Regions from separate parts of the Gordonia alkanivorans genome, predicted to be linked through region 2. Evidence: predicted binding sites of a transcription regulator. Region 2 holds the regulator's gene; the other holds the start of a gene.
What was found. Region 2 encodes LexA, which represses DNA repair genes until DNA is damaged. Its sites were predicted from a motif close to CGAACANNTGTTCG; they were not measured.

Region 1 (15,390 bases), 310 kb from region 2:
GGTGCCGGCGATGTCCTGTGCGGCGTGCGCGAACGCGTCACCGCGCCGGCCGTAACCGGCGAACATGTCCAGCGACGCCGCGGCGGGTGCGAGGAGCACCGCGTCGGGCTTCGGGTCGCTCGCCGCGGCGAGCTCCCACGCCTCGGCGACCGCCCGGTCCATCACGGCGACGGCGGGGTCTGATCCCGAGGCTCGAGTCGACGAGTTCGGGATCGACGAGAGGACGGGTGCGGTCTGACCCTGGCGTTGCACGTTCACCGTGCCATCGTCCCCTGTGAATACTGTGACTGTTGGGACTTCTGGGGCGTGTCGCGCGATCGCTTCGACGACCAGTTCCCGATCCCGGCCGATGGCGACCACTCCGGCGAGCCGATGGCCGACCGCGGTGAGCATCCCGTCCATCGACGCACCCTTGAGCAGGCCGCCCGCTATCAGCACCACACGGTCGTACGCGGCGACCGCGGCCTGGGCGGCATGCGGGTTGGTGGCCTTGGAGTCATCGACGAAGCGGATGCCGTCGCGCGTCGCCACGACCTCGCCGCGGTGGGCGGCGGGCCGGAAATCGGTGAGCGCGGCCTCGACGGCGTCGCGCTCGACTCCGATCGACAGTGCGAGTGCGGCGGCGGCGAGAGCGTCGGAGACACCCGACGGACCGGCCGGATGCACGACGCCGGCGGACAGCAGACGACCCGCACCGAAGGCGCGGTCGACGAGTTGCCCGTTCTCGACGCCGAGCTGACCGTCCTGCGGCGGGTTCAGCGTGAAGCCGACCCGGCGTCCCGCGCCCGGCAGACCCGACGCGACCGCGTCGTCGAGGCCGACGACCGCGATGTCGCCGCGCAGCGCACCCGCCTTGGCCAGCGCATAGGCGTCGAAGGTGCCGTGCCAGTCGAGATGGTCCTCGGCGACGTTGAGCACCACCCCGGCCGCCGGGGTGACCGACGGCGCCCAGTGCAGCTGGAACGACGACAACTCGGCGCACAGCACGTCGACGCGGGGCGTCGCGCGCATGGCGTCGAGGACCGGCAGACCGATGTTGCCGCAGGCCGCGCCGGCACGGCCGGAGCGCTCGACGATGTCGGCGAGCATCGAGGTGGTCGTGGTCTTGCCGTTGGTGCCGGTGACGACCAGCCAGGTGCGCGGCTCACCGAGCAGACCAGCGGCGTCGACCCGCCAGGCCAACTCGACCTCACCCCACACCGGCACACCGCCCGCCGCGGCCTGCGCGACGAGGTCGTGGGTGGGTGCGAATCCGGGCGAGACGATCACGACCGCGGTGTCGCCGGTCCACGACGGGTCGGCGAGCAGATCGGAGATCGCGACCGCCTCCGCGCCCTGCGCGATCAGGTCCGCGACCCCGGGGACGGCGGCGATCGCCGCCTCCCGGCCGGCGGCGTCGGCATCGCGTGCAGCGAACCGGTCGTCGGCGAGCAGGATGCGGACGTCGCGGGTGATGAGATACCGCGCCGCCGACATCCCGGCGGTGCCCGCACCGCCGATCACCACGGTCTCCCCGGTCAACCCCAGCGAATCGCCGGCAGACGCGGGGCTCTCGGCGAGCGGATCAGCCATTGGTGGCCAGGAACTCGCCGTAGAAGAGCGACAGTCCCAGCGCACAGGCGATGGCCGTGAGCAGCCAGAACCTGATGATCACCGTCGTCTCGGCCCACCCGCCCAGTTCGAAGTGGTGGTGGAAGGGCGCCATCCGGAACACACGGCGGCCGGTGGTCCGGAAGAAGGCGATCTGGATGACCACCGACATGATCTCGGCGACGAACAACGCGCCGATGACGACCGCGAGGAGTTCGGTACGGGTCGTGATGGACAGGCCGGCGAGCATGCCGCCGAGCGCCAGCGAGCCGGTGTCACCCATGAAGATCTTCGCCGGTGCGGCGTTCCACCACAGGAAGCCGAGGCAGGCACCGCCGCCGGCCACCGCGATGATCGCGAGGTCGAGGGGATCGCGGACCTGGTAGCACCCGGTCGGGATGTCGCTGGGCGGCTTGGCACCGCCGGCGCAGGCGTTGACGAACTGGAAGAACGTCACGAGGACGTAGGACCCGAGGACCATCGCCATCGAGCCGGCGGCCAGACCGTCGAGTCCGTCGGTGAAGTTCACCGCGTTGGACCAGGCGGCGACCACCAGCCAGCAGAACACCACGAAGACCACCGCGCCCAGGCCGATGGCGTCGATGTCGCGCACATAGCTGAGGTGGGTGCTGGCCGGGGTGAGGCCGTAGTCGTTGCGGAACTGCAGCACCAGGATGCCGAACAGGATCGCGGCGATGAACTGCCCGATCGACTTCGCGGTCTTGTTCAGTCCCAGGTTGCGGTGCTTGCGGATCTTGATGATGTCGTCGAGGAAGCCGACGATGCCGAGCGCCGTCGCGAGGCCCAACACGAGCAGACCCGACGCGGTGGGTCCGTTGCCGCCGTCGGTGAACAGGCCGACCAGGTGCGAACCGAAGTACCCCGCCCACAGTGCGGCGAGGATCGCGACGCCGCCCATCGACGGTGTGCCGCGCTTGGTCTGGTGGCTCTCGGGGCCCTCGACCCGGATCTCCTGGCCGAATCCCTGACGGGAGAACACCTTGATGAGCACGGGGGTCAGCAGGATCGACACCGCGATCGCGATCGCACCCGCGAGGAGGATCTGGGTCATCGTGCTGTCCTCGTGTTCGCTCGTCCGTTCCCCGCCACGCTCTTGTCTCCGACTCTGTTCGGTGTTCTCGGCCGACGCGCCTCGTCGCGCGCCCTCATGATTCGGTCCCCTCGTCGCCGGGACCGGCGTCCGTCTCCTCGCGGATCTGCCAGCCGCAGCCCGCACCCCACGCCGTGACCACCGAGTCGAGTTCGGCGCTCGCGGCCGCGAGGAGGATGACATCGCCGGCGGCGGGCCGCCAGTCCGGGTCGGTGTCGACGAGTGCCGCGGCGGCTTCGACCGAGTCGACGATGCGCGCCTCGTCGCCCCACGACCCCTCCATGACGGCGCCCTGGTGCAGGGCGTGGACAGATCTGGAGTCGCCCACGCAGAGAGTCTTGTCGACGGCCAACCGGACGGCCAGACGTCCGAGGAGATCGTGTTCGACGACACGCTGGTTCTCCGGCGTCCCCTCGGGGGTGGCGACCTCGGCGATGATGGCCCAGGTCCGCGGCCGATCCACCGCGGCGCTGCCACGCATCGCTCCGGCGTGCTCGGCGAGTCGGCGGATGAGCAGACGTGCGTCGTCGACCGTCACCGGCGCATCCCCGCGGATCACCGTGACGAACGGTCCGGTCATCGATCACCCTCCGCGGCCACCGAATCGGTGGATGCGCTCTGTGGGGTCGACGACTCCAGCGCTTGTGCGACGACGTCACGGTCGTCGAACGGATTCTTCACGCCGTTGATCTCCTGCCCGGCCTCATGTCCCTTGCCCGCGACCAGCACGATGTCGCCGGGCCGTGCCCACGCGACGGCCTCGGCGATCGCGGCCGCGCGGTCCCCGACCTCGCGCACCGGCTCGGCACCTGCCGGGCGTTCGGCGGCGTCGACGCCGCGGGCGCCGGCGAGAACCTCGGACCGGATGGCGGCCGGTTCCTCCGACCTCGGGTTGTCGTCGGTGACGATGACGAGTTCGGCACCGCGTGCGGCGGCCTCCCCCATCAGCGGACGCTTGCCGGCATCACGGTCGCCGCCGGCACCGACCACGATGGCCACGCGGCCGGGTCCCTCACCGAGCTGCCCGCGCAGGGTCGCGAGCACGGCCTCGACGGCACCGGGTTTGTGGGCGTAGTCGACCAGCGCGAGGAACGGCTGTCCGCGATCGACCCGCTGCAGACGTCCCGGCACGCTCACCGACGCGACCGCGTCGAGTGCGGTGGAGATCGGCACACCCGCGGCATGGGCCACGGCGACCGCCAGCAGGCCGTTGGCCACGTTGTAGCGGCCCGGGAGAGGCATGACGAGGACGTGGTCGCCGTCGGGTTCGGTGATCGGCGTGTGGGAGGTGCCGTCGCCGGTGAGATCCGACGGTCCCGCGTGCCAGTGTGCGGGCGTCGGACCGGTCGACACCGTCACCGGCTGCAGGTGCGCCGCCTCGCCGGGCCGGCGGGCGAGATCGGCCATCCGCTGCCCCCACTCGTCGTCGACGCACACCACGGCGCGTACCGCGTGGTTCGGCGACGACGGCACGAACAGCTGCGCTTTGGCGTCGAAGTAGGCGCGCATCGTCTGGTGGAAGTCCAGATGGTCCTGCGAGAGGTTCGTGAAGGCACCGATAGCGACGTGCGCGCCGTCGACGCGCCCCAGCGACAGCGCGTGGCTGGACACCTCCATGACGACGACGTCGACGCCGTCCTCGAGCATCGACGCCAGCAGCGCCTGCAGGGTCGGGGCCTCCGGTGTCGTCAGCGAGCTCGGCTGCGCGACGCCGTTGACGCGGGTCTCGACGGTTCCGATGAGCCCCACCGAGTGCCCGGCGGCGAGCAGGGCGGCCTCGACGAGATACGACGTGGTGGTCTTGCCCGACGTGCCGGTGATCCCGATCAGCTTCAGCCGCTGCGAAGGGTTGCCGTAGACACGGGCACTGACGCTGCCCAGCACGGTCCGCGGGGCGGGGTGGATGAGGACCGCGACGGCGGTCTCGGGCGGCAGGACGCGGCTGAGTTCGGCGCGGCCGGCCGGATCGGTCAGGATCGCGGTCGCCCCGGCGGCGACCGCCTGGTCGGCGAACCGCGCACCGTGGGTGGCCGCACCGGGCAGGGCCGCGAACAGATCGCCGGGCTGAACGTCCTGGGCACGCAGGGTCACGCCCTGGACGCTGGTGTCGCGATCGGCGCCGCCGACGAGGTCGAGCCGGGCGCCGGTGGCCGTCGACAGGACCGTCACGGACGTCGGCGCGATCTCGCGCGGACGACCGGCGACCTTCCTCCCCTTGCGCCTGCCGGCCGATCCCTTGTGCGAGGAACCACGAGACGTCATGTGTTCGCCTCCTCGGGTGTTCTCGGTCGGTGTGCTGGTGGTGCTGGTGGTCTGGATACCTGCGGTCTGGTTACCGGGGCCTGGGTTCGTGTTCGGCGCAGAATTGCACTCACGATACCGACCCCGGGATCGGCGTCCGGGATGCGGTGCGCCGACCCCTCCGGTCGTGATCAGTTCGCGGTGAGGGTCAACCTCGGCGTCGGCGGGGACAGCGGGACCTGGGCGCGCTGCAGCATCCACGACGCGATGGTCGAGAAGAGCGGTCCGGCGGACTGGCCTCCGGTGCCGTCGGAGCTGCGACGTGGGTTGTCGAGCATGATCCCGATGACGTAGCGCGGCGCGTCGGCCGGGGCGATCCCGGCGAAGGTGATGTTGTAGCGCGAGTTCGAGTAGCAGCCACACGACGGGTCGACCTGCTGGGCGGTACCCGTCTTTCCGGAGACCTGGTAGCCGCTGACGGCGGCCTTGGTGCCGGTACCCATCTGCACGCCCATCGGATCGTCCTGCACCACCGACCGGAACATGTCGCGGACCGTCCGGGCGGTCTCCTCGCTGACGACGCGGACCGGTTCGGGACGAGCGCGTCCCTCCGGGGTGCTGCCGTCGCGCTCCTCGCCGGCGAGGATGCGCGGCGGGATACGCAGACCGTCGTTGGCGATCGCCTGGTACATCGCGGTCATCTGCAGCAGCGTCATCGAAAGACCCTGTCCGATGGGCAGGTTGGCGAATGAACCGCCCGACCACTGGCTCAGTGCCGGCACCTCGCCGGCACTCTCGGCCGGGAGTCCGACGCCGGTGCGCTGGCCGAGCCCGAAACGCTTGAGCATGTCGGCGAAGCGTTCCTCGCCGATGCGCTTGGCGAGCATCAGCGTGCCCACGTTCGACGACTTACCGAAGATGCCGGTGGTCGTGTACGGCTCGACGCCGTGCTCCCAGGCGTCGCGGACGGTGACGCCGGACATCTGGATGCTGCCGGGCACCCGGTGGACCGTGTCCGGCCGGGTGAGGCCGTATTCGATGGCGGCGGACGCCGCGACGAGCTTGTTGACCGAGCCGGGCTCGAACGGTGAGGTGACCGACGGATTGCCGAGCTCGGCCTTCGGCTGATCCGACAGTGGGAGCGAGGCGTTGAAGGTGCCGTCGTTCGCCATCGCCAGTACCTCGCCGGTCCTGGCGTCGAGTACCACGGCCGAGGCGCCCCGCGCGCCGGATGCCTGTTTGGCCTTCATGACCTGGCTCTGGACGAACCACTGGGTGTCGGAGTCGAGGGTCAGGCGGACGGTGGAACCGTTGATCGCCGGGTGCACGTTGCGGGTGCTGCCCGGGATGATCGCGCCGTCCGATCCGCGGTCGTAGGTACGGGAACCGTCGGTACCGGACAGGATCGCGTCGAGCGAGGCCTCCAGACCGATGAGACCGTTGCCGTCGTAGTTGACGTCGCCGATGACGTTGGCCGCCAGCGAACCACCGGGATAGAGCCGGATGCTCTCCGGGTCGGCGCCGACCTCGGGGAACTCCTCGGTGATGCGTTTGGCGACGTCGGGGCTGACCGCCCGGGCGAGGTACACGAAGGGTTCGTCACCGGTGATCTTCTCGAGGAGGTCTTCTTCGCTGATCGAGCCGCCGAGTGCGACCGACACACCCTTGGCGATCTCCTTGAGCCGCTCGTCGACGCCGGGCAGTTCGTCGTTCTTGCGGTGCTCCTCGTCGATCGACTTGCGAACCGCCTTGGGCAGGAACGTCAGTGACCGGGCTTCGTCGGTGTAGGCCAGCGGGCGACCGTTGCGGTCGAGGATGGAACCACGCTTGGCCGTCAGGACCTGGGTGTACTCGCGCTGCTGGGCGGCCTCGGCCGAGATGGACCCGGCCTGGATGGTGTGGACGACGATCATCCTCCCCGCGACCGCGAGGACCACGAGCAGCACGACGACACCGAACACCTTGGTCCGGAAACCGAAGCTGTGCAGTCCCCCGCTGTTCCGCGGGCCGCCCTTACCCGGTCCGCGGCCACCCGGGCCGCCTGCGGTCGCGCGGGATCCCTGGCCCGGGCGACGTCCCGGGCGAGACGGCGCGTGGCCGAGTCGCTCGAAGGTCGCACGTGTCATGGTCGTCAATTGTTCACCGCTTCAAGGTCGTGACAGGGATTTGGCGTCGGCGGGTTGCAGATCGGTGGGCGCACTGTGACAGTCCCCACGACCCGCGGGCACCTCACGTCCGGGGCACGACATTCGGCGCCGGGACCGGGGTCGAGGGCTGGGGTGTGGACCCCGACTCGGTCGGCGCCGACGAACCCTCCCCCTGCCCGGGGGCCGGATCGGGTTGAGCCGGAACGGGTTGCGGAGACGGCGCGGACTGTCCCGGGGCCGAGGGGGCCGGGGCCTGTTGGCCCGGGGTCTGCTCGGCCGGCGGGTTGGGGGCGCCGACGGCGCCACCGCCCAGGCCGATCGAATCGTCCACCTTGCGCGGGTCGATGGTCTCGGTGGGGTCGGGTTTCAGTTCGGGGTTGAGGTCGGCCATCGGCTTCCCCGATGCCGGTGCGGGTTTCCCGACGATTCGGGGCCGGCGCGGGTCGTCGACGATCATCCGTGCCGGATTGTCCGACGGGATCATGCCCAGACGGGTTGCCTCACGGGACAGTTCCGGCGCCGAGTTGCCGGATTCGTAGGTCCGCTTGAGCGCGTCGCGCTGGTCGATGAGCGACTGGTTCTCCGTCCGCTCGATGCCGAGCTTGTAGGAGTCCTGGGCCGACTTGGTCGACAGCCACAGGCTCAGACCGAGGCCCAGGACGAGCAGCGCGATGACCGGGACCACGAAAGGTGTGTGCTGCAACCGTTCCCGGAGCGAGACACCGGACATCGACAGCCCGCCGCGGGCCGCGCGCGGTGCGCTCGCACCGGTGGCCATGCGCTTGTGGCGCCGGTCCAGCGCGCGTTGGGCAGCCCGCGAACGGGTCGCGCGCTCGGATTCGATGCGTGCACGCCGCGACCGCCGACTGTCACGCTCGGCATCCGACCGCCCGGCGTCGGAGCGGGTTGCTCCGGAACGGGCTGTGCCGGAACGCTTGTCGTCGGAACGGCCGGAGCCGGGACGACGAGGGGCGTCGTGCAGGATCGTCATGATCAGCCCTTCTTCTCGACTCGTTCGACCGCCCGGACTCGCACCGGTGCCGATCGCGGATTGATGGACAGTTCCTCGTCGTCGGGACGCTCGGCGCCACGGGTCACGAGGCGGAACTCCGCGGCGGTGCCCGGCAACTCGACGGGCAGGCCGGGCGGGGAGGTCGAGGTCGTACGAGCTGCGAACTCCCGCTTGACGATCCGGTCCTCGAGCGACTGGTAGCTCATCACCGCGACACGACCGCCGACCGTGAGCACCGACAGCGCGGTCGGCAACGCCTCACGGAGGACGTCGAGTTCGTGGTTGACCTCGATACGCAGGGCCTGGAATGTTCGCTTGGCCGGGTGGCCGCCGGTACGCCGTGTCGCCGCCGGGATGGTGGCGTAGAGCAGTTCGACGAGGCGCGCACTCGTCGTGAAGGGTTCTTTCTCGCGCTCACGCAGGACCGCCGAGGCGATCTTGCCGGCGAAGCGCTCCTCCCCGTATTCGGAGAGCACACGGGCCAACTCGCCGTGACCGTAGGTGTTGAGGACGTCCGCCGCGGTGACGGGGTCGTCGGAGTTCATCCGCATGTCCAGGGGCGCGTCGACCGAGTAGGCGAATCCCCGGCCGGCCTGGTCGAGCTGCATCGACGAGACGCCGAGGTCGAACAGCGCGGCGTCGATGGATTCCTCACCGGCGTCGTCGAGGACGTCGGCGATCTCGTGGAAGGTGGCCTGGTGCAGGGATATCCGGTCCGCGTGCGGCGCGAGCCTGCGTCGCGCGATGTCCAGGGCGGAGGCGTCGCGGTCGATGCCGACGAGGTGCACGTTGGGGAATGTGTTCAGGATGAGTTCGCTGTGCCCACCGGCGCCGAGCGTCGCATCCAGGAACACCCGCCGGTCTTCTGATTCCAGTGCCGGGGTGAGCAATTCGACGATCCGCCGGCCCATGACCGGGATGTGGCCGAACTCGCCCGAGCGGCGAGTGTCGTCACCAGTGTCATCCACGGAGGGCCCCCATCGGCGTGTCGGCCATGTCGGTCGGCAGAGTCGGCGTTTCGGTGCGAAGGACTTGTCGGAGGAGTGTCATGTCGCGGGCGGGACGGCGGATCACCGTCGGGCCGCGCCCCGGATGGAGCGAGGTCCCGATCCGATTCCGTACCTGGCGTTGGGGAAGTACGCCAGGGTCGGACCGGATCGGGGCCTCGTGCCACCCGAAGCCCGAGTACCGCTCAGCCCCGTCCCCTCTCGGCTACAAGACCGCGTTCAACGCGGCCGAGTTGGCTGCCGAGAAGTTCTCCTCGTGCTGCGTCTGGTACTCGTCCCATGCGGCCGAATCCCAGATCTCGAGGTGATCGAAGCTGCCGAACACCACGCACTCCTTGGACAGTCCCGCATAGATGCGATGGTCGGAGGACAGGCTGATCCTGCCCTGGCCGTCCGGTCGCTGTTCTTCCGAACCGGCGAAGAAGGTCCTCTGAAACGCACGCAGGTCAGGGTCGTTGCGTGACGCCTCGACGATCCTCGCCGCGATCGCATCGAACTCTTCGGTCCGATACACCGACAAGCTGTGGTCTTGGCCTTTGGTGACCACTACCCCTCCTGCCAGTGCATCGCGGAACTTCGCGGGCAACGTGAGTCGCCCTTTGTCGTCCAATTTGGGCGTGTAGGTGCCGACGAATCGCACAGACATGTCGACACCTCCTGCCCCTGGGTTCCGCGCTCCGGATCGCCTCACCCAGTGCTGCCACAGTACCCCACTTTCCTCCACTTTCCACCCCAGAGGCCCACACGATCTCCCACGTTCAGCAAATCCCCAGTTCAAGCGGGCAGAATGTGTGGAACTTCGTGCGTGTCCCGTGCGCAAACGCGCGTCTACACCTCCCGGAGCGTGTGGCAGACGTGTTTCCTGAGGTGCCAGATACCCGTGCGACCAGCAGTTCCGTCATAAGTGGAGCAAAGTGGGGACCCCCGGTGGGGGAAGGTGGGGCCCGGGAGTGGGTGACGGTGGGGCGACTGGGGCGCACGGCCGGGAGCGCGCTGGATCGCACATACGAAAGAGCCGCGCACCCACTGGGTGCGCGGCTCCGGATGAGTCGTGGCCTTCAGGCCGGCCGGGGATCTACTCCTGCTCGAACCGACGGTTGAATCGTTCTTCCATCCGCTCCGACAGCTTGCGCTTGGAGCCGGACGACCCGGACTGCTTCTTGCCTCCGGCACGCGGCGCGGACGTCGCGGAGTCGGCGAGGTCGTCACCCCAGAGGGCGAAGAGACCGGCGCCGAACATCACCAGGAAGCCGAGGAGGCTGACGATCGGGAATCCCCCGATGTCGATCTTGACGATGAGACCGCCGACGAGCATCACGAGGCCGACGACGAAGATGGCCACCGCCTGTAGGCGACGACGGCCACTCGACTTACCCAGCCGACGACGCTTGACACTGGACGCAAACTTGGGGTCTTCCGCGTACAGAGCGCTCTCGATCTGTTCGAGCATGCGTTGCTCGTGCTCCGAAAGTGGCACCGACCCTCCTTCTCCCTGATCCGCGACGCCGACGACGGTCAACCGCGACCGGTGAGGCGTCTGCGCCTTATTCTCCCATGATACGAGGTGAAATCAGCCGCGACCACCATTACTCGCTGTTGTTGGTCCGGATGCACATACCGGAACGACAACGGAACGCCGAATGTGTGTCCGGCCTCACGCAGTTCGCCCGATTTGGGGCTCCTCTGTCCCGAATTTGCCTTGCTCGTAAGCAATGACCAAGGTCTCGACCCGGCGGAGGAAATCAAGGACGAGGAGTCGCATGCCGGCGACACTGTCGGGGTCGAGTGTTCGGATGATCCCCGACTCGATCTTCATCCGGACGGGCGACAGCGTGGCGAAGCGCGCGGCCAGCGGGGCGAGGTCGGGAGCGACAACTCCGATGCGGGTCCAGGCGTTCGACGTCTTGCGACGGGCGGGGCCGGCCGGCTCGCCGATCGCGAGCGCGGCGCCTGCCGCACGGAGGGCGACGAGATAGAACTGCCGAAATCGCTCGGCGTCGTCGGAGACGCCGTCGGCGTTGTCGAGGAGGAGATGGGCGCGCTGGAGGAGGTCGCGCGCACGTCCGACCATCACCGGGTCGACGGGGGCGGACCGGCGGGATGTGGGCCGTCCGGGCATGGCATCCTCCTCACTCGCTGGCGACGGTGTCCGGTGGCAGACGCTTCCCTCGTCCGCCACCGGACCGTCATGTCGTCGGGATGAACGCGAACAGCTTGCGGAGGCACATTCATCGAACACCCGTTCGACACGTTCAATATAGCTAGCGGCGCGCGTCTCTTCAAGGCGTGGGTCCGCGCCCGCATCCTTCTTCAACACCGGGTCCCGCGACCCGATTCCGCGGAGTCCGCCGTACCGAGAGGACAGTCACGCCAGATGGTCGGAGAACGCATGGCCGGGGCGGTGCGGGCCCGCTCGGTGAACCCGGAAGCGACCCGACGTTGACGCTCCGGCTGGTGAACCTCAGTGGTCAGGACTCCCGCGTGTGGCTGGAGCCCGCTCTCGACGTCTACGTGACCGCGATGGGATATCCCCGCGGGACCGAGATGCATCGAGCGTCCCTGTGGCGCGAGCACATCGCCCGGCCGGGCTGGCGCGCGATCGGCGCGGTCGCCACCCTGCCCCCGCACGAGGCGCAGTCGATGCCGACGTCCCGTCGCCGGGTCGGACCGCCGGTGGGTACGGGTCCCGACGACGTCCTGGTCGGCATCGCGTACGGCTACACCGGCGCGACCGGACAGTGGTGGAATCAGCAGCTCCGGCTCGGGCTGCGGCAGACCGGACGCTCGCCCGCGGACATCGAGATGATCGCCCGGGACTACTTCGAGCTGACCGAGCTCCACGTTCATCCCACCGCACAGGGACGCGGCATCGGACAGTTGCTGCTGGCACGGCTCCTCGCCGAGCGGCCCGAACGTCATGTCCTCCTGTCTACGCCGGAGATCCCCGCCGAACAGAACCGGGCGTGGTCGCTGTACCGGCGGATGGGCTTCACGGACGTGCTCCGGCATTTCACCTTCACCGGCGACCCCCGTCCGTTCGCGTTCCTCGGCCGTCCGTTGCCGCTGAATCTGCAACCGCCGCCCCCCGGTCCCCCACCATCCGGAAGATAGAGGGCATGGCACAGACAAAGACGACAGCGCACGGCACGGAACACGCATGAGCGGGCACGGGGAGCGGCGCGACGCGGTGGTCGTCGGCGGCGGCCACAACGGCCTGATCGCCGCGGCCTACCTCGCGAAGGCCGGTCGCGACGTCGAGGTCTTCGAACGCGACGACATCCCCGGCGGGGCGGTGTCGACCGTCGAACGTTTCCCGGGGCACCGCATCGATCGCGGTTCCTCGGCGCACCTGATGATCCGGCACTCCCCCGTTCTCGACGACCTCGACCTCGCCTCGCACGGACTCCGGTACGTCGACTGCGACCCCTGGGCCTTCGTGCCGGCGACCGACACGGCCCCGGCGATCGTTTTCCGCACCGATCTCGACGCCACGTGCGTCTCCATCGAACGATCTTGCGGCGCAAAGGATGCCGCGGCATACCGGCAGTTCGTCGAGACCTGGACGCCGCGCGCGCGGGCCGTCATGGACGTCTTCTACCGACCCGCGTCGATGGGACAGTTCGGGCGGGCGTTCGCCGGTCTCGGTTCGACGGCCACCACCGAACGCACCGGCCTGATCGGACGCCGCAGCGGCGCGATGCTGAATCTCACCGCCGAACTCATGGCGTCCGGCGACTCGCTCCTCGACCGATACTTCGACTCCGAACAGCTCAAGGCCGGGCTCGCCTGGTTCGGTGCGCAGTCGGGACCGCCGATGAACGCACCCGGCACCGCGCCGATGGTCGGGTTCGCCGCCCTGATGCATCTCATCCCGCCCGGCCGCGCGATCGGCGGCAGCGGTGCGCTGACCGATGCGCTCGTCCACCGCATCGGCGCCGACGGCGGCCGGATCGTGTGCGGGGACCCGGCCGTCTCGATCACCCGGTGCGGTGACCACTGGCGGGTGCAGACCGAATCCGGCGAGCGTCGGTGCACACCGACCGTGATCAACGCCTGCCACGTGCTGGCGACCCTGGACCTGCTGGCGGCGGGCGGTTTCGACGCCGGGACCATCGACCGCTGGCGACGCGACATCGTCGTCGGCAGCGGGATCGGGATGGCGGTGCGTCTCGGCACGACCGCGCTGCCCGTCTACCGCGACCTCCCCGACGACCTGCCCGTCCACGGCGTCCACTCGGCACTCGGCCTGCTGGTCACCGACCGTGCGCACCTGATCCGTGCGCACGCCGCTGCGGCGGTCGGTGCACTACCGCCGCGGCCCGCGGTGGTGGCGATGAGCTTCTCGGCGATCGACCCCACCCTCGCCCCGGAGGGCAGGCACGCGATCAACCTGTGGGCACAGTGGCACCCCTATCGGCTCGCCGGTGCTCGATCAACGGCGGGCGCAAGCGACGCCGGGGGCGACTGGTCGACGCTGGGGGCACAGGCGGCGGCCGCGGTCTGCGACGAAGTCGACCGTCATGCACCGGGTTTCGCGGAGTCCATCGCACACCGGTACATCCAGACCCCCGAGGATCTCGAGTCCGAGCTGGGCCTGATCGGCGGCAACATCATGCATGTCGAGATGTCGATCGACCAGATGTTCATGTGGCGACCGACCCCCGACCTGGCGGGCCATCGCGTCCCCGGCGCCGACGGACTGTTCCTGGCCGGGGCGTCGACCCACCCGGGCGGCGGGGTGACGGGCGCGAGCGGTTACATCGCCGGGCACGCCGCACTGCGTAGGAGACGTTTGTTCAGCTGAGTGTCTGGCACGATGAGCAGCGTGCGATTGTCGATTCCCGAGCAGGGTGCACCGAAGTCCTCCCGCGGTCAGTCCCGACCCCGCCGGCTGATGCCGCTGGCGGTGGCGGTCGTGACTCTCCTTCTGTCGCCGCTGATGGCCGGCTGCCTGGAGCGTTCGACGACGGTGGGCGATCGGTATTCGGGCAGTGTCATCGTCGCGACGTCACCGGACAATCCCCGTGGCGCTCCGCAGCTGGATCTCCCCGAGTCGATGATGGGGCAGGTCTCGGTGACCGAGTACAAGGAGACACCCGAGGAGTCGGCTGCCCCATCGGGGTCCGCCGACCGCGATGACCGCAGCGGGGACGCCGGGAACGGCGAGGAGGCGGTCACCCGCGTGGGCAGCCGCGCGAGTTTCTCCGATCTCACCGCCGGCCAGTTCGGCCAGCTCGGCGACATCATCGCCGACGCCTACGGCGACACCTCGCTGACGATGGACCTCACCGCCAAGCGCAGCGGCGAGGTGGTTCGTTTCCGCGGTGACACCGACCTGTCCGAACTCATCCCGGGTCGCGACTTCGTCCAGCTGACGGTCACCTTCGGCGGGCCGGTGACGGCGACCAACGGCGACCAGGTCGGCGAGTCGACGGTCACCTGGACCCCGGCTCCGGGCGAGCCGTCGGACTTCACCGCCGATGCCACCTACCCGGATCCCGCGACCGCCGCGGTCAGCAGCTGGTCCTGGTTCGTCGCCATCGTGTGTCTCATCGCGGTGCTGATCATCGCGCGGCTCGCCTATGCGAAGCGGTACCGCGGCCCGCGCCCGGGACGACCGGTCGCCACCAACACCGCACCGTCGACCCTGTCGGGTGAGGGACTCTCGGCGGCCGCTGACCCGAAGGCCTCGACAGCGCCCGAGAAGAGTTAGGACCCGAACAGCCAGGTTCCAGGGTCAGGCGGGGACGTGGAGCGCGGCGTCGACGTCCACGCCGAGGCGGCCGAGTACCTCTGAAGTCGCCTTGGCGAAGTTGAGGCTGCAGAAGTGCAGGCACGGTGCGCCCTCGGCGATGAGCCGTTCCGCGGTCTCGGTGGCGAAGTCGATGCCGACGGCGCGAACCGTCGCACGATCCTCCTCGGGACCATCGCCCGCGGCCTTGGTGAATCGCTCCACCACCTTCGGCGGGATCACCGAACCGGACAGCTCGGCCATGCGCTTGATGCTGGCCAGCGACGTCACCGGCATGATGCCCGGGATGATCGGCTTGGCACCCTGCTCGGGGTCGGCGGCCTGCACCCGGTCGCGCAGACGCAGGTAGTCCTCGACGTCGAAGAACATCTGGGTGATCGAGTACTCGGCACCCGCGCGGAGCTTGTTCACCAGGTTGCGGGTGTCGTGCTCGAGGTCGGGGGCACGGTGATGGCCCTCCGGGAACGACGCCACCCCGACGTGGAAGTCGCCGAGGGTGTCGATGAGATGGACCAGCTCCTCGGCGTATT
Region 2 (15,390 bases):
CGACACCGAATGCCATGATCAGTGCGCCGGACAGGGCGCCGCCGGCCATCATCGACGGGATGACTCGGAACGGGTCGGCCGCGGCGAACGGGATGGCGCCCTCGGAGATGAACGACGCCCCGAGAAGCCATGCGGCCTTGCCGTTCTCGCGTTCGGGTTCGGTGAACAGGCCGGGACGCAACACCGTTGCGAGCGCCAGGGAGAGCGGCGGGACCATGCCGGCACACATGACGGCGGCCATGATCTGGAACTGTGCGGGACCGGCGGTCGCGGCATCGGCGATACCGGCGGTGGCGAACAGGTAGGCGGTCTTGTTGACCGGGCCGCCGAGGTCGAAGCACATCATCAGACCGAGCACGATGCCCAGGACGACGGCCGATCCGCCGGACATGCTCTCGAGTCCGGAGTTCATCTGCTCGGTCAGCCAGGCGAGCGGCTTGCCGAGAACCAGGTAGAGCAGACCGCCGACGATCAGGCTGCCGAACAACGGGATGACCACGACGGGCATCAGTCCACGGGCCCACTGCGGCACGGGGAGTCGCGAGATCCACAGGCACGCGGCACCGGCGATGAGGCCGCCGATGAGTGCGCCGATGAAGCTCGCGCCGACTGCGAGGGACACGATGCCCGCGACGAAACCGGGTGCGATGCCGGGACGATCGGCGATCGCAAAGGAGATGTACCCGGCCAGGACCGGGACGGCGAGTCCCATCACCCCCGACCCGATCGCGAAACTGACCGCGCCGAGGTACTGGAGGAGACCCCCGGAGGGGAGATCCCAGAGGCTGTTGTTCAGGGCGATGAAGGCGGCGTCGTTGAGGGAACCGCCGGCATCGAGCGTGCTGTTGGCGATCTCGTAGCCCGCGAGCAGGAAGCCCAGCGCGATGAGCAGACCGCCCGCCGCGACGAACGGGATCATGTAGCTGACACCGGTCATGAGTGCCTGACGGGTGCGCCCGGCCAGTCCGACGCCGGATGAACCCGCCTCGGCGGACTCGGTGCCGCCGTCGTCGGTCACGCGAGCCGCATCCGGATTCCGTCCGGCCGCAACGGCTTCGGCGATCATCGTGTCGGGTTCGTTGATGGCGCGCTTGACGCCCGAGGCGATCACCGGCTTGCCGTGGAAGCGGCCCTTGCCCTTGACCCCGATGTCGGTGGCGAAGATGACGGCGTCGGCGGACGCGATGACCTCGGGATCGAACGGTGTGGTGGCCGAGGAGCCCTGCGTCTCCACCGCGAAGTCGACCCCGGCCCGTTCGGCAGCGTACTTCAGTGCGTCCGCGGCCATGTAGGTGTGCGCGATCCCGGTGGGGCAGGCGGTGATCGCGAGGATGCGCGGCCGGTTCTCGGAGACCGTCTCGCTGCGCTTCTCGGTGGCGGCCGGGGTCTCCCTCGCCGCCGGGGCTGCCGGGGGAGTGGCGGCCTTCCCGGCGTCGGGATCGATGGCCGCGGTGACCAGTTCGATGACGCGGTCGTCGGTCTCGGCCTCGCGGAGGCTCGCCACGAAGTCGGGGCGGACGAGCGAGCGCGCCAGGGAACTCAGCAGTTTCATGTGCGCGGCCGCACCGCCCTCGGGGGCGGCGATGAGGAAGACGAGATCCGCCGGACCGTCGGCTGCGCCGAAGTCGACCTTGCGGGACAGGCGCGCCATGGCGAGGCTCGCCGACGTCACCGATGCGGTGCGGGCGTGCGGGATCGCGATGCCACCGGGTAGTCCGGTGGCGGACTTGGCCTCTCGCTCGAGTGCCGCCCGGGCCAGGTCGGCGGGATCGGTGGTCCGTCCGGCCGCGGCCAGAGCATCGGCGAGAGTGGTGATGACGGCGGCGGGGTCGGCGCCGGCGTCGACGTCGAGACTCACCGTCTGCGCGGTGATGATCTGCTCGGTCATGGGATGTCCTTCGGCAATGTGGGTCGGGGGTTTGTGGGGGTCCTGTGGGCGCGGGATCGGCTTCATCTCATCGGCCGGCCCCGGAGAGTTCCGTGATCGTGACCCCGGACAGGTCGAGATGATCGGGAGTGGGGGAGGCAGTGCCGGCGAGCGCGGCGGCCGCCGAACCGTAGGCGACGGCGGAGCGGAGACATTCCGGAGCCGACGCACCGCGCGTCTGGGCGATGAGGAAGCCGGCCAGGGACGAGTCGCCCGCGCCGACGGTGCTGCGCGGGACGATCGGCGGTGGGGTCGCGCACCAAGTGCCCGCAGCGGTGACGAGGACGGCGCCCCGCGCCCCCAGCGTCGCCAGGACGCTGCCGCCGATCTGCTCGACAAGGGCCTGCGAGGCGGTCACGACCGGCCGGAGATCGTTGCGCGACAGGGAATCACGGAGCTCGGCGGCATCGGCGCCGGTGAGTTCGGCGAGTTCGTCCTCGTTGGGTTTGATCAGGTCGACACGTCCTGCCGCGGCTGCGCGCAACGGTGCTCCCGAGGTGTCCACGGCCACGCGGCATCCGGCGGTGACCAGCGCGTCGGCGACCGTCCGGTACCAGTGCTCCGGCACGCCGGGTGGAAGTGATCCACACAGCGTGACCCACTCCGCGCCGTTCGCGTGGGTGCGGATCAGAGTGGACAGCGACTCGAGCTGAGCTGCTGTCAGGGTCACGCCCGGGGCGTTGATCTTCGTGGTGGTGCCGTCGGATTCGGCGATGGTGACGTTGGAACGGACCTCGCCGTCGACGGGGACGGCGTCGTAGGGGAGTCCGAGGTCGTCGAGCGCGGCGAGCAGGGGGTCGCCGGTGCGAGCGGGCAGCAGGGCCCGTGTCGAGAGACCGGCGGCGGCGACGGTGCGGGCGACGTTGACGCCCTTGCCGCCCGGTTCGGCGCGGACGACGCCGGCCCGCTGGACCTCGCCGCGTCGCAGCGGGGTGGCGAGTTCGAGGGTGCGGTCGACGCTGGGATTGGCGGTGACGGTGAGGATCACGCGATCACGACCTCGACGCCGCGGGCGGACAGTGCGGCCGAGAACTGCGGATCGATGCCGGAATCGGTGATGAGAACGTCGATGTCGTCGATGCCGGCGAAACCGGACAGCTCCTCGCGCTCCATCTTCGAACTGTCGGCGAGGACGACGACGCGGCGGGCTGCGGCGACCATCGCCGCCTTCACCGCCGCCTCGTCGGGATCGGGGGTGGACAGACCGTGCGCCTCGCTCAGGCCGTTGGTGCCGATGAACGCGGTCGTCACGCGGAGTCGGCCGAGCGCGGCGACCGTTTCGGCGCCGACCGTCGCCTGCGTGAGTCCGCGGACGCGACCGCCGAGGGAGTGGAGACCGTCGGCATGGCGTCCGGCGAGCAGCCCGGCGATCGGGAGGCTGTTGGTGATCAGTGTGAGATCGCGGTCGCGCGGCATGGCCTCGGCGGCCCGGAAGGTGGTGGTGCCGGCGTCGAAGAGCACCGATCCGCCGTCGGGCGGGAGGAAACGAAGCGCGGCACGGCCGATCGCGGCCTTCTGCTCGGTCTGTTCCGTCTCGCGCTCGTCGATGCCGAGTTCACCGATCACGCGCAGGACCTCGGGGCGGACGGCACCGCCGTGGACTCGCTGCAGGTGCCCGGCACGTTCGAGCACCGCGAGGTCGCGGCGGACCGTCTCACTGGTCACGTCGAACTTCGCGGCGAGCTCGGCGACCGAGGCGCGTCCTGCGACGCGTACCTCCTCGGCGATGGCCTGCTGTCTCTCCTCGGCGTACACACCGGCTCCGTTCTGATCGTTCCCGTGGCGCTGATCGGGTCGTCCAATGTGGGAACATGCGGCTTTGCGTGTTGTAGTAATTGTGTTTACGCCTGTTTGTGTTGACAAGTCAAGAAGAATTTGTAACCGTGGTCACATGACGCAGATTCTGACGGGGACGCCGGTTGTCGGTGGTGTGGCTCTCGGGCCCGCACTCTGGCCGGGACGCCGACCCGACCACTCCGCAGAGGCACTGGGCGCAGGCGTCGAGATCGCCGAGGACCGTCGCGCCGACGAGGCCGAACGGTTCACCGCCGCGGCGGCCGCGGTCGCCGCGCGCCTACGTGAGCGTGCATCGCAGAACACCGGCGTCGCCGCCGAGGTGCTCACCGCAACGGCCGGACTCGCGGAGGACCGCGGCTGGATCGGTGCCGCCTCGGGTCTGATCGCCAAGGGCGCCTCGGCGCCGTCGGCCGCCGTCGCCGCCACCGAACAGTTCGCCGCCGTGTTCACCAAGCTCGGTGGGCTCATGGCCGAGCGCGTCACCGATCTCAACGACGTCCGCGACCGCGTCCTCGCCGAACTCCTGGGCCTCCCCGAGCCCGGCGTGCCCACGCCGGACGTGCCCTCGGTCCTCCTCGCCGACGACCTCGCGCCCGCCGACACCGCGGGGCTCGATCCCGCCACCACCATCGCGCTGGTCACCCGCCTGGGCGGGCCCACCAGCCACACCGCGATCATCGCCCGGCAGCTCGGCATCCCGTGTGTCGTCGCGGTCCCCGGTCTCGCCGGGATCGACTCGGGCACGGTGATACTCGTGGACGGCACGACAGGCGAGATCGTCGTGCAACCCGACAACGCCGCCGCGCGGGCCCGTGTCGACGAGTACACGCGTCAGGCCGCACGGGTCGCCGGCTGGTCGGGCCCGGGTCGCACCGCCGACGGTGTGGAGGTGGCGATCCTGGCCAACGTCGCCGACGGATCGTCGGCCCGTGCGGCCACCGATCATCCGGTGGAGGGCGTCGGACTGTTCCGCACCGAACTGGCCTTCCTCGAACGCGCCGACGAGCCGTCGGTGGAGGAACAGGCGGACATCTATCGCGAGGTGCTCGACGCGTTCGGCGGCCGCAAGGTCGTCATCCGTACCCTCGACGCCGGCTCGGACAAGCCGCTGCGCTTCGTGTACCAGCCCGAGGAGGCCAACCCGGCCCTCGGTGTGCGCGGCGACCGGATCGCCTTGGCACACCCCGAGATCCGTGCCCATCAGCTCGACGCGATCGCGCGCGCCGCGGAGGGTTCCGAGACGAGCCCCTGGGTCATGGCGCCGATGATCGCCTCACCGGCCGAGGCGGCCGCCTTCGCCGCTCAGGTACGGGAACGCGGACTGGTCGCCGGGGTGATGATCGAGGTCCCCGCCGCCGCGATCCTCGCGCCGGCGATCCTGGCCGAGGTCGACTTCGTCTCGATCGGCACCAACGACCTCACGCAGTACACGATGGCCGCCGACCGGATGTCGGCCGATCTCGCATCGCTGACCGATCCGTGGCAGCCGGCGGTCCTGCACCTCATCGCGACGGTCGCGCGGGCCGGACGGGACCAGGGGAAACCGGTGGGCGTGTGCGGCGAGGCCGCGGCGGACCCGATCCTCGCCTGTGTGCTCGTCGGGTTGGGTGTCACCTCGCTGTCGAGTGCTCCGGTGGCGGCCGCCGCGGTCGGTGCCCGCCTCGGCGGCGTCTCACGGTCGACCTGCGAGAACGCGGCGACAGCCGCGCTCGCCACCACCGATCCGGCTGCGGCGCGCGCGGCTGCCGCCGCGGTTCTCGAGAACGAAGAGGTCAGATACGCCGCATCACGGTGACGACCTTGCCGAGGATCACGGCCTCGTCGCCCGGGATCGGGTCGAACAGCTCGTTGTGCGGCATCAGCCAGACATGACCCTTCTGGCGCTTGAAGGTCTTGACCGTGGCCTCGCCGTCGATCATCGCGGCCACGATGTCGCCGTTGTCGGCCACGTTCTGCTGGCGCACGACCACCCAGTCGCCGTCGCAGATCGCGGCGTCGATCATCGACTCGCCGACGACCTTCAGCAGGAACAGCGAACCCTCGCCGACGAGCTCGCGGGGGAGCGGGAAGACGTCCTCGACGGCTTCTTCCGCGAGGATCGGGCCGCCTGCGGCGATCCGGCCGAGCACCGGCACGAAGGTGGGCTCGGGTAGCGCACCACCGGTCGGTGAGGTGGGCGTCGGCGGCTCACTCGGTGCGATGTTGACCGCTCGCGGACGATTCGCGTCGCGCTTGAGGAGGCCCTTGCGTTCGAGCGTCCGCAGTTGGTGGGCGACGGAGGAGGTCGACGTGAGACCCACCTCGTCACCGATCTCGCGGATGCTCGGCGGGTAACCGCGCTCGCGCACGGATCTGCGGATCACCTCGAGAACTCCGCGCTGCCGCGGCGTCAGCGAGGCCTCGGCCGCCGCCATGTCTGCCGGGGCGACGGGCTCGTCGGCGCCCCGCGCTCCGGTGCGCTTACCGCCGTCATCGCTCATGATCGGGTTCCTCTCGATTCCGAACGTGCTGGTAGATCGCTTGTCTGACGACGACCCTAGCCGAGAATGCCGACCGCATCAAACATTTGTTCGACGTGTTGCGAGACAAGTGTCGGCGTGCCGTGCTACAAATCGAACATCAGTTCATCGAACAGATGATCGACAATCGAACAGTTCGAACGCCGACGACGCAGCCGGAGCACGGACAAGCGTTCGACCGGAAACACGGAGGGCATCATGCGCACCGCCACTCTCATCGACCCCGACCGCTCCACCGATTCGGTCCGTGGTGACGTCCTGGAGCGTCCGCGCCCGATGCGCCGCGGCGACGGCCGCCGGCCCGTCGACGGGCGTCCGGTGCCGGAGTCGGCGGTCCGGGTCCGCCGGGTCGCCTCCACCCGGTGCGCCTCGCCGGTCGGTATGCGGGGTCGTGCACCGGTCGTACCCGTCTCGCGTGTTGCGCATACCGCGCCCTCGGCCGTCATCCGGCGGCGTCGGCGCACGGCGACGGCAATTCTCGCCGGCGTCGGGCTCGCTCTGGCCGTGTGGGTCATCGCGGTCGTCGGTCAGAACTACGCCGCGACGGTCACACCTTCTTCGGTCGGCACCGAGGTCGTACACGTGCGGTCGGGCGACTCGCTGAGCACCATCGCATCGCGCGTCGCCCCCGAGATGCCGCGTGAGGCGGTCGTCGACGAGATCATCCAGCTGAACGACCTCCCGTCGAGCGGGCTGCGCGTCGGTCAGCCGCTGCTCGCCCCCCGGTACCACTGAGCACGGGCGGTATCCTCGATGTCACAGGGACCGGCCGACTACCGGCCTGGCATGCGGCGCGGCTGCACCAGAGTGTCCCGTGACCTGCGTGAGGATACGATGCGCTGCCCCTTCTGCAAGAACGACGACACCAAGGTCATCGACTCGCGTGTCGCTGATGAGGGGCAGGCCATCCGGCGCCGCCGCTCCTGCGTGGAGTGCGGGCGACGCTTCTCGACCGTGGAGAGCGCGGTGCTCGCGGTGGTCAAACGCAACGGCGTCACCGAACCGTTCAGTCGCGAGAAGGTGATGAGGGGCGTCCGGCGCGCATGCCAGGGACGCCACGTCGCCGAGGACGCATTGGCGCAGCTCGCCCAGCAGGTCGAGGACACCGTACGTGCCAGTGGATCGGCCGAGATCCCCAGCAACGAGGTCGGTCTCGCGATCCTCAAGCCGCTGCGCGACCTCGACGAGGTCGCCTACCTGCGGTTCGCGTCGGTCTATCGCTCGTTCGACTCCGTCGAGGACTTCCAGCGCGAGATCGACGACCTCCGAGCCGCCTCAGCCGAGTCGGTCAAGAGTTCGTAGGACCCGCTTCTCCGACACCGGGTACGCGGTGCCGAGCCGTTCGGCGAACAATCCCACCCGCAGCTCCTCGACGAGCCACTGGGCCTCGTCGTTGACGTGCGCCTTCCGGTGGTCGGGCACCTGAGTCAGTCGTTGCGCCCACCGCTCGGTCACCCGGTCGACGACGGCTACTCCGGCCTGATCCCGGGCCGCCGATGCGGGGAGCGCCGACAGGCGGGCCTCGGCGGCCGCGAGGTAGCGCGGCACATTCTCCAGATGTCGTCGTGCGGTGGCGGCGACGAATCCGTCGAAGACGAGATTGTCCAGCTGTTCGGCGACGTCATCGGCCGCGAGTGAACCGGCATGTCGGTCGATCGCGGCACGGACCGGTGCCACCCAACCGAGGGATTCGACGGCGAGAGAGAAGTAGTCCGGTGCCGACTCGGTGATCCGTGGACGCAACTTCTCGGTGAGCACGCGGAATGTCTCGGGAGAGCGCACCGCCGACAGGGTGCCGGCGTCGAGGCCCGCCACGACATCGCGGATGGCGCGACGTGTGCAGTCGGCCAGCAACGCATCGAGATCCGGGTAGGGGCTCTGGCTCAGCGCGAGTCGACCCGCGGCCCCGAGGGAACCGGCCACGCGGCGGTGCAGGGGCGGGATCGCCAGGTCGAGGAGCGCGACGATTCCTCTCGCCGCCAATCGATCACGGGTCTGCTCCGACGCGGCGTCGATCACGACCACCCCGCGCGTGCGTCCGGCGTCGTCGGTGATCGCGTCGATGGTCGGGTAACGGGTGAGGCGTTGTCCGGCGATGTCGACGGTCCGCTGTGCGGCGAGAGTGCCGATGCCCTCGTCGGTCCAGGCGCGATACAGGGTGCGCTTCACCGTCTTCGACGCTGCCGGGGTGGCCGCGCGCTGCAGTTCGGCGATGGAATCGGCTCGCGCGGTGATCTCCCCGGCGTCGTCGGCGACCGCGAAATGCATCCGTAGGTGGGCCGGAATCCGGTCGACGTCGAAATCGCCTGCGGTGACCGTCATCTGCGTGATCGTGGTGAGCTCGCGAGCGAGCCCGACCGTGAGTGGCTCGCTCCGTGGGGTGAGGCGGGCCAGTGCCAGTTCGGCGAAACGCTGTGCCGGCGACATCGACTTGCGTAGCTGCTTCGGCAACGACTTCACCAGTGCGGTGGCCAGTTCCGTCCGCATGCCGGGCACCGACCAGTCGAAACCCGCCGGGCGCACGTGGGGGAGCAGTGCGCGCGGGATCATCACGGTGACACCGTCATCGGGGGTGCCGGGCTCGAACCGGTAGCGGAGTTCGAGTCGGGTGTCGCCCTGCTGCCAGGCGCCCGGATAGTCGGTGGGGGCGGCTTCGGTACTCGCCGCGACGTCCTCCGGCTTGAGATCGAGCAGAGCCGCATCGGAGCGCCGCGCCTTCTTCCACCACGTGTCGAAGTGCCGTGCGGAGGTGACCTCGGCGCCCACCCGCTTGTCGTAGAACTCGAACAGCTGGTCCTCGGTGATCACCAGTCCGCGTGTGCGCATACGGTTCTCGACGTCGGAGGCGGCCTCGAGCAGTGCGCGGTTGCGTTCGAAGAACGGGTGCTGCGTGCGCCAGTCGCCCTCGACGAGGGCGTGGCGGATGAACAGTTCGCGTGAGACGACCGGGTCGATGGGGCCGTAGTCGACGCGACGACGCGCGACGAGGGTGACGCCGTAGAGGGTGACCCGCTCGTAGGCCATCGCGGCACCGCGCTTGGACGACCAGTGCGGTTCGCTGTGCGTGCGCTTGACCAGATCGCCGGCCAGCTTCTCCGCCCACAGCGGGTCGATGCCGGCGACCGTGTGCGCGAACAGTCGCGAGGTCTCGAGGACCTCGGCGGCCATGATGAACGGCGGCGGCTTCTTGGCGAGCGGGGACGCCGGGAAGATCATCAGCGTCGTGTTGCGCGCCCCGGTGAACTCGCGGCCCTCGGTGTTGCGCGCCGCGATGTTGGAGAGCAGTCCTGACAGGATCGCGCGATGGACCGCATCGGCGTCGACCTCGGGCAGGTCGGAACCGGCCGGACTCACCGGCCAGTCGAGATCCTTGACGATCTCGGTGAGCTGGCGATGCAGGTCCCGCCATTCCCGGATTCGCAGGAAGTGCAGGAACTCCCGTTCGCACATCCGACGGAACTTGCTGCTGGACAGCTCCTTGCGCTGTTCGTCGAGGTAGCGCCACAGCTCGACGTAGGACAGGAAGTCCGACTGCGGCACGACGAAGCGCCGGTGCGAGGCGTCGGTGGCCTCGCGATGTTCGGCCGGACGCTCGCGGGGGTCGGGCAGGGACATCGCGGAGGCGATGACCAGCAGGTGGTCGAGGCAGCCGAGTTCGCGACCCGCGATCAGCATCCGCGCGATCCGCGGATCCACCGGGATCCGGGACATCGAGCGCCCGACGGGGGTGAGGCGCGGCGGGCCGCCCTCACGGCTCACGGTGATCGCCCCGAGTTCGGTGAGCACGCCCATGCCGTCGCGGATGGCGCGCTCGTCGGGCGGCTGGACGAACGGGAAGTCCGCGATCTCACCGAGTTTCAGCGAGGTCATCTGGAGGATGACGGCGGCGAGGTTGGTACGCAGGATCTCCGGGTCGGTGAACGCGGGCCGGGCGTCGAAGTCGTTCTCGCTGTAGAGCCGAATGCACACACCGGGGGCGACGCGACCGCACCGGCCGGCGCGCTGGCGGGCGCTGGCCTGCGAAACCGGTTCGATGGGAAGGCGATTGACCTTGGTGCGGGTCGAGTACCGGCTGATACGAGCGGTGCCGGTGTCGATGACGTAGCGGATGCCGGGGACCGTCACCGATGTCTCGGCGACGTTGGTGGCCAGCACGATGCGGCGACCGTTCGACGGGGCGAAGACCTTCTGCTGGTCGGCGATCGACAACCGCGCGAACAGCGGGACGATCTCCGCGCCGCCGTTGCGGCCCGTTCCCGTCCGGCGCTTCAACGCATCCGCGGTCTCGCGGATGTCGCGTTCGGTGGGGAGGAAGACCAGGATGTCGCCGCGGCCGCCGGCCCACAGTTCGTCGATCGCGGCGTCGATGCCCTGGATCTGGTCGAGGTCGGCGTGTTCGCCGCCGCCGGTGTCGTCGCCGCTGTCGGGGCGCTCCTGCAGACTCAACGGCCGGTAACGGACCTCGACGGGGTAGGTGCGACCCGACACCTCGATGACCGGGACCGACATCTCGGGTGTGCTGAAATGCCGTGCGAAGCGGGCGGGTTCGATCGTCGCCGAGGTGATGATCACCTTCAGGTCCGGTCGTTGCGGTAGCAGCCGTCGCAGATAGCCGAGGATGAAATCGATGTTGAGGCTGCGCTCGTGGGCCTCGTCGATGATGAGGGTGTCGTAGCGCCGCAGCATCGGATCGGTGGCGATCTCGCGGAGCAGGATGCCGTCGGTCATCACGCGGATCAGGGTGTCGGCGCCCGAGCGGTCGGTGAACCGGACCGAATAGCCGACCGCGTCACCGAGTTCGGTGTCGGTCTCGTCGGCGATGCGCTTGGCCACCGAGCTCGCCGCGATACGACGCGGCTGCGTGTGGCCGATGGTGCCGCGGATGCCCCGGCCGAGTTCGAGGCAGATCTTCGGCAGCTGCGTGGTCTTGCCGGAACCGGTCTCACCGGCCACGACCACGACCTGGTGGTCCCGGATCGCGGCGGCGATCTCCTCGCGGGCGGCCGAGACGGGGAGTTCGTCGGGGAAGCGCAGCACCGGCACCGTGGCCCGGCGACGGTCGAGGCGGTGCCGGGCCTTCTCGACGTCGGCGACGAGCTGTTCCCATCTGTGCGGATCGGGGGTGCGGCCGAGTTTGTCGACCCGGCGGCGCAGACGGTGGGCGTCGACGATCGCGACCGCGTCGAGCGACCGCAGCAGTTCGGAACGGGAGATGCCGGGCTGAGGATCTCGCGGGGCTGGATCTGAGGACTCGACCGACATGATGACTCCAGGATATGGGTCGATGCCGGGGGCGCTCACCTCGCCCGGCATCATGGTGGGCATGTCTGAAACTTCTGGTGCTCTGTGGCACGGCTTCGCCGACATGGGTGCGGTGACCGCGAGTGGCCCCTTCGTCGTGACCAAGGGTGAGGGGACCCGTATCTGGGACCGCGAGGGCAAGGAATACATCGACGCGACCGCCGGTCTGTGGTTCACCAACGTGGGCCACGGGCGTACCGAGATCGCCGACGCGGTGTCGCGTCAGCTCGGCACCATCGCGCACTACTCCAACTTCGGGGACATCGCGAGCGACGTCACGCTGCAGCTCGCCGACGAGCTCGCCGCGATCGCGCCGGTGCCCGGGTCGAAGATCTTCTTCACCTCGGGCGGCAGCGACTCGATCGACACCGCGGTCAAGCTGGCCCGCCGCTACTGGGTGGAGCAGGGCAAGCCCGCCAAGCGCGTCGTCATCAGCCGCACCAAGGCCTATCACGGCATGCACGCCGCCGGTACGTCGCTGGCGGGCATCCCGCTCAACCACGACGGCTACGGCGAACTCATGCACGACGTGCAGAACGTCGACTGGGATGACGCGAAGAGCCTGCTCGGTCTGATCGAGCGGGTCGGCGCCGAGAACATCGCCGCGTTCTTCTGCGAGCCGATCATCGGCGCCGGTGGCATCTACCTGCCGCCGGCCGGATACCTGGACGAGGTCCGTGCGATCTGCCGCGACCACGACATCCTGTTCGTCGTCGACGAGGTCGTCACCGGCTTCGGCCGTATCGCCGGCAACTCGTGGTTCGCCTCGGCACGTTTCGACCTGCAGCCGGACATGATCACCACCGCCAAGGGGCTCACCTCGGGCTACGTGCCGATGGGTGCGGTCTTCATCGCGCCGCGCCTCGCCGAACCGTTCTTCGCCGGCGGCGTCTGGTGGCGCCACGGCTACACCTACGGCGGTCATGCCGCGGCCGCGGCCGCCGCACTGGCCAACCTCGAGATCATCCGCCGGGAGGACCTGCTCGCGGAGGCCACCCGACTCGAGGGCGACCTCGCGGTGGCCCTGTCCCCGCTGGCCGACCTCGACGCGGTGGCCGAGGTGCGCACCGGGCTCGGTGCGGTCACCGCGGTGCAGCTCGCCGATCCGGCGACGGCGCCGGCCACGGTGGTGAAGCTGCGTGAGCACGGCGTCAGCACACGCGCCGCCGGGCAGGGTGCGCTGCAGATCTCGCCCTCGTTCGTCATGACGACCGACGAGGTCGGCGAGATGGCCGACCGCATCCGTGCCGCGCTGAGCTGACGGCCCGAACACTGTCGAACAACACGAAGCCCGGCTGCCGAAAGGCAGCCGGGCTTCGTCGTGTTGCCTGGATCAGGCGTTCGCGAGCACCTCGGTGGTGGCGATGGCCTGGGCCACACCGGTCACGATCGAGGCGACCTTGAGGGCCTCGAAGATGGCCTCGCGGTCGACGCCGGCCTCACGCAGGGTGTTCTCGTGGGCGGCGACGCAGTGTCCGCAGCCGTTGATCGAGGACACGGCGAACGACCACAGCTCGAACGCGGCCTTGTCGACACCCGGGTTGCCGATGATGTTCATCCGCAGGCCGGGACGCAGGTCGTCGTACTTGCCGTCGAGGAAGCCGCGACCGCGGTAGAACACGTTGTTCATACCCATGATCGACGCGGCACCGAGTGCGGCGTTGTAGGCCTCGGCCGACAGGTTGTCAGCGGCCTCGTCGGCGATCTCGCTGAGCACCTTGGCGCTCTTGGTGGCAGCGGCGGTCGACAGCAGGGTTCCCCACAGCTGCTCCTCGTTCAGCGCGGTGGTGCGGCTGATCGAACCGAGGTTGAGCTTGAGGTCCTTCGCGTACTCCGGAAGGGCTTCCTTGAGATTGTCGATGCTCATCTTGATCTCCTTCTCTAGACGCCCGAGGACATGAGCTCGCCGGCGTCGATCGTCGGGTCACCCTTCTTCCAGTTGCAGGCGCACAGCTCGTCGGACTGCAGGGCGTCGAGGACGCGCAGCACCTCGTCGACGTTGCGGCCCACGGAACCGGCGGTGACCGACACGAACTGGATCTCGTTGTTCGGGTCGATGATGAAGGTGGCGCGATCGGCGACCCCGTCGGCGTTGAGAACGCCTGCAGCGGTGGCCAGCTCACGCTTCAGATCGCTCATCATCGGGAACGGCAGGGTCTTCAGGTCCTCGTGCTGTGCACGCCACTGGAAGTGGACGAACTCGTTGTCGACCGAGGCGCCGAGCACCTGGGTGTCACGATCGGCGAACTCGTCGTTCAGCTTGCCGAACGCGGCGATCTCGGTCGGGCACACGAAGGTGAAGTCCTTCGGCCAGAAGAAGACGACGCGCCACTGGCCGGGGTGGTCGTCGGAGGTGACGGTGGTGAAGTAGTCATCGGGCTGCTGGGCGTTGACCTTGCTGAGGTCGCCACCGATCACGGCGGTGAGGTTGTAGGCGGGGAACTGGTCACCGATGGTGAGCAGGGCCATGTATCGCTCCTTCAGCTGAGGGGGTGTACCGGAATTGCGCGCGAAAGACTTTCGCGACGTACGAGTACTATCGTGCCGGAAATTCGACAAAAGCGAAACGTGATTAGTAGCACTACACTGATAGCCATGCCCGATAAAACTTATCAGCCCACCATCGCCGGTCTGCGCGCGTTCGTGGCGCTCGCCCAGCGCAGACACTTCGGGTCCGCCGCCGCGGACCTGGGAGTGAGCCAGCCGTCGCTGTCGCAGGCCCTGTCGGCGCTCGAGACGGGTCTCGGGGTGACGCTCGTCGAACGGACGACGCGCCGGGTGCTGCTGACCCAGGACGGCGAGGAACTGCTGCCGCGGGCGATCGCGGCCGTGGACGCCGTCGACGAGTTCACCGCGGCGGCCGCGGGTGCCGGTCAGCCGCTGCACGGGGCGATCCGGCTGGGAGTCATCCCGACGGTCGCGCCCTACGTGCTGCCCGCGGTGCTGCGCGGACTCGCCGAGAGGCTTCCGGACCTGCGGCCCCGCGTCGTCGAGGAACAGACCGGGCGGCTCGTCGAACAGCTGCGGGGCGGCACGCTCGACGTGGCGCTCCTGGCGCTGCCGCTCGACGTGCCCGGAATCGCCGAGATACCGCTCTACCGTGAGGATTTCGTCCTCGCCCTGCCGGCCGGGCACGCTCTTGCCGGCAAACGACGGGTGGACCCGAGCGCATTGGCCGACCTGCCGTTGCTGCTGCTCGACGAGGGGCACTGCCTGCGGGACCAGGCGCTGGAGGTGTGTGCTCTCGCTGGGGTCCGGCCCGACCTGGGGCAGACGCGCGCGGCATCGCTGACGACGGCCGTGCACTGCGTCGTGGGCGGGCTCGGGGTGACCCTCATCCCGCAGACGGCGGTCGCGTCGGAGACGGCTTCGGGGGACCTGGCGATCGCCACCTTCGCCTCGCCGCGACCGGGGCGGCGGATCGGGGTCGTCTTCCGCCGGTCCGCACGCCACGACGACGCGTATCGACAGCTCGCGACGATCATCGGGGAGATCGTCGCCGACACCGGCGCCGTCACGCCGGTGTGAGGGTCAGACCTCCGCGGCCTGGGCGGCGAGTGCCTCCCACTCGTCGACGAGACTCGAGTCGACCTCGCGGACCATGGTGCCGAGATCGGCCACGATCTGTTCGATCTCCGGCGTCACCGCACTGGTCGGAACGCCCTGGCGGAGAACCCGATAGCAGTCGGACAGGTAGCGCAGCACCACGCCCTCGCTGCGGGCGAGACCGTAGGCGGAGATCAGCTCGGTGAAGGTCATCGCCTTCTCCAGCATCTCGCGGAGCACCGACTTCGGGTTGGGTGGGAACGACGCCACCCAGGGGTGACCGCGCCGGTAGATCTCGAA

Region 1: a site for LexA is predicted at 11,341-11,354, ahead of C5O27_RS12400 (SAV_6107 family HEPN domain-containing protein). Genes of this name have one in related genera too.

What each region holds. Positions count from the first base shown of each region.
Region 1 is NZ_CP027114.1:2,731,070-2,746,459, reverse strand. Features, by position in the region: gene murD (UDP-N-acetylmuramoyl-L-alanine--D-glutamate ligase) at 1-1,572, opposite strand, end outside; gene mraY (phospho-N-acetylmuramoyl-pentapeptide-transferase) at 1,565-2,662, opposite strand; gene C5O27_RS12435 (UDP-N-acetylmuramoyl-tripeptide--D-alanyl-D-alanine ligase) at 2,757-3,281, opposite strand; gene C5O27_RS12430 (UDP-N-acetylmuramoyl-L-alanyl-D-glutamate--2,6-diaminopimelate ligase) at 3,278-4,963, opposite strand; gene C5O27_RS12425 (peptidoglycan D,D-transpeptidase FtsI family protein) at 5,134-7,068, opposite strand; gene ftsL (cell division protein FtsL) at 7,172-8,080, opposite strand; gene rsmH (16S rRNA (cytosine(1402)-N(4))-methyltransferase RsmH) at 8,083-9,069, opposite strand; gene mraZ (division/cell wall cluster transcriptional repressor MraZ) at 9,314-9,754, opposite strand; gene C5O27_RS12405 (DUF3040 domain-containing protein) at 10,184-10,585, opposite strand; gene C5O27_RS12400 (SAV_6107 family HEPN domain-containing protein) at 10,763-11,227, opposite strand; gene C5O27_RS12395 (GNAT family N-acetyltransferase) at 11,548-12,219, shown strand; gene C5O27_RS12390 (phytoene desaturase family protein) at 12,266-13,912, shown strand; gene C5O27_RS12385 (LppM family (lipo)protein) at 13,925-14,821, shown strand; gene C5O27_RS12380 (methylenetetrahydrofolate reductase) at 14,846-15,390, opposite strand, start outside.
Region 2 is NZ_CP027114.1:3,040,476-3,055,865, forward strand. Features, by position in the region: gene C5O27_RS13830 (PTS fructose transporter subunit IIABC) at 1-1,888, opposite strand, end outside; gene pfkB (1-phosphofructokinase) at 1,956-2,915, opposite strand; gene C5O27_RS13840 (DeoR/GlpR family DNA-binding transcription regulator) at 2,912-3,682, opposite strand; gene C5O27_RS13845 (putative PEP-binding protein) at 3,819-5,519, shown strand; gene lexA (transcriptional repressor LexA) at 5,497-6,204, opposite strand; gene C5O27_RS13855 (LysM peptidoglycan-binding domain-containing protein) at 6,442-6,978, shown strand; gene nrdR (transcriptional regulator NrdR) at 7,078-7,545, shown strand; gene hrpA (ATP-dependent RNA helicase HrpA) at 7,519-11,505, opposite strand; gene C5O27_RS13870 (aminotransferase family protein) at 11,528-12,805, shown strand; gene C5O27_RS13875 (alkyl hydroperoxide reductase) at 12,878-13,411, opposite strand; gene C5O27_RS13880 (peroxiredoxin) at 13,426-14,013, opposite strand; gene C5O27_RS13885 (hydrogen peroxide-inducible genes activator) at 14,140-15,072, shown strand; gene C5O27_RS13890 (DEAD/DEAH box helicase) at 15,076-15,390, opposite strand, start outside.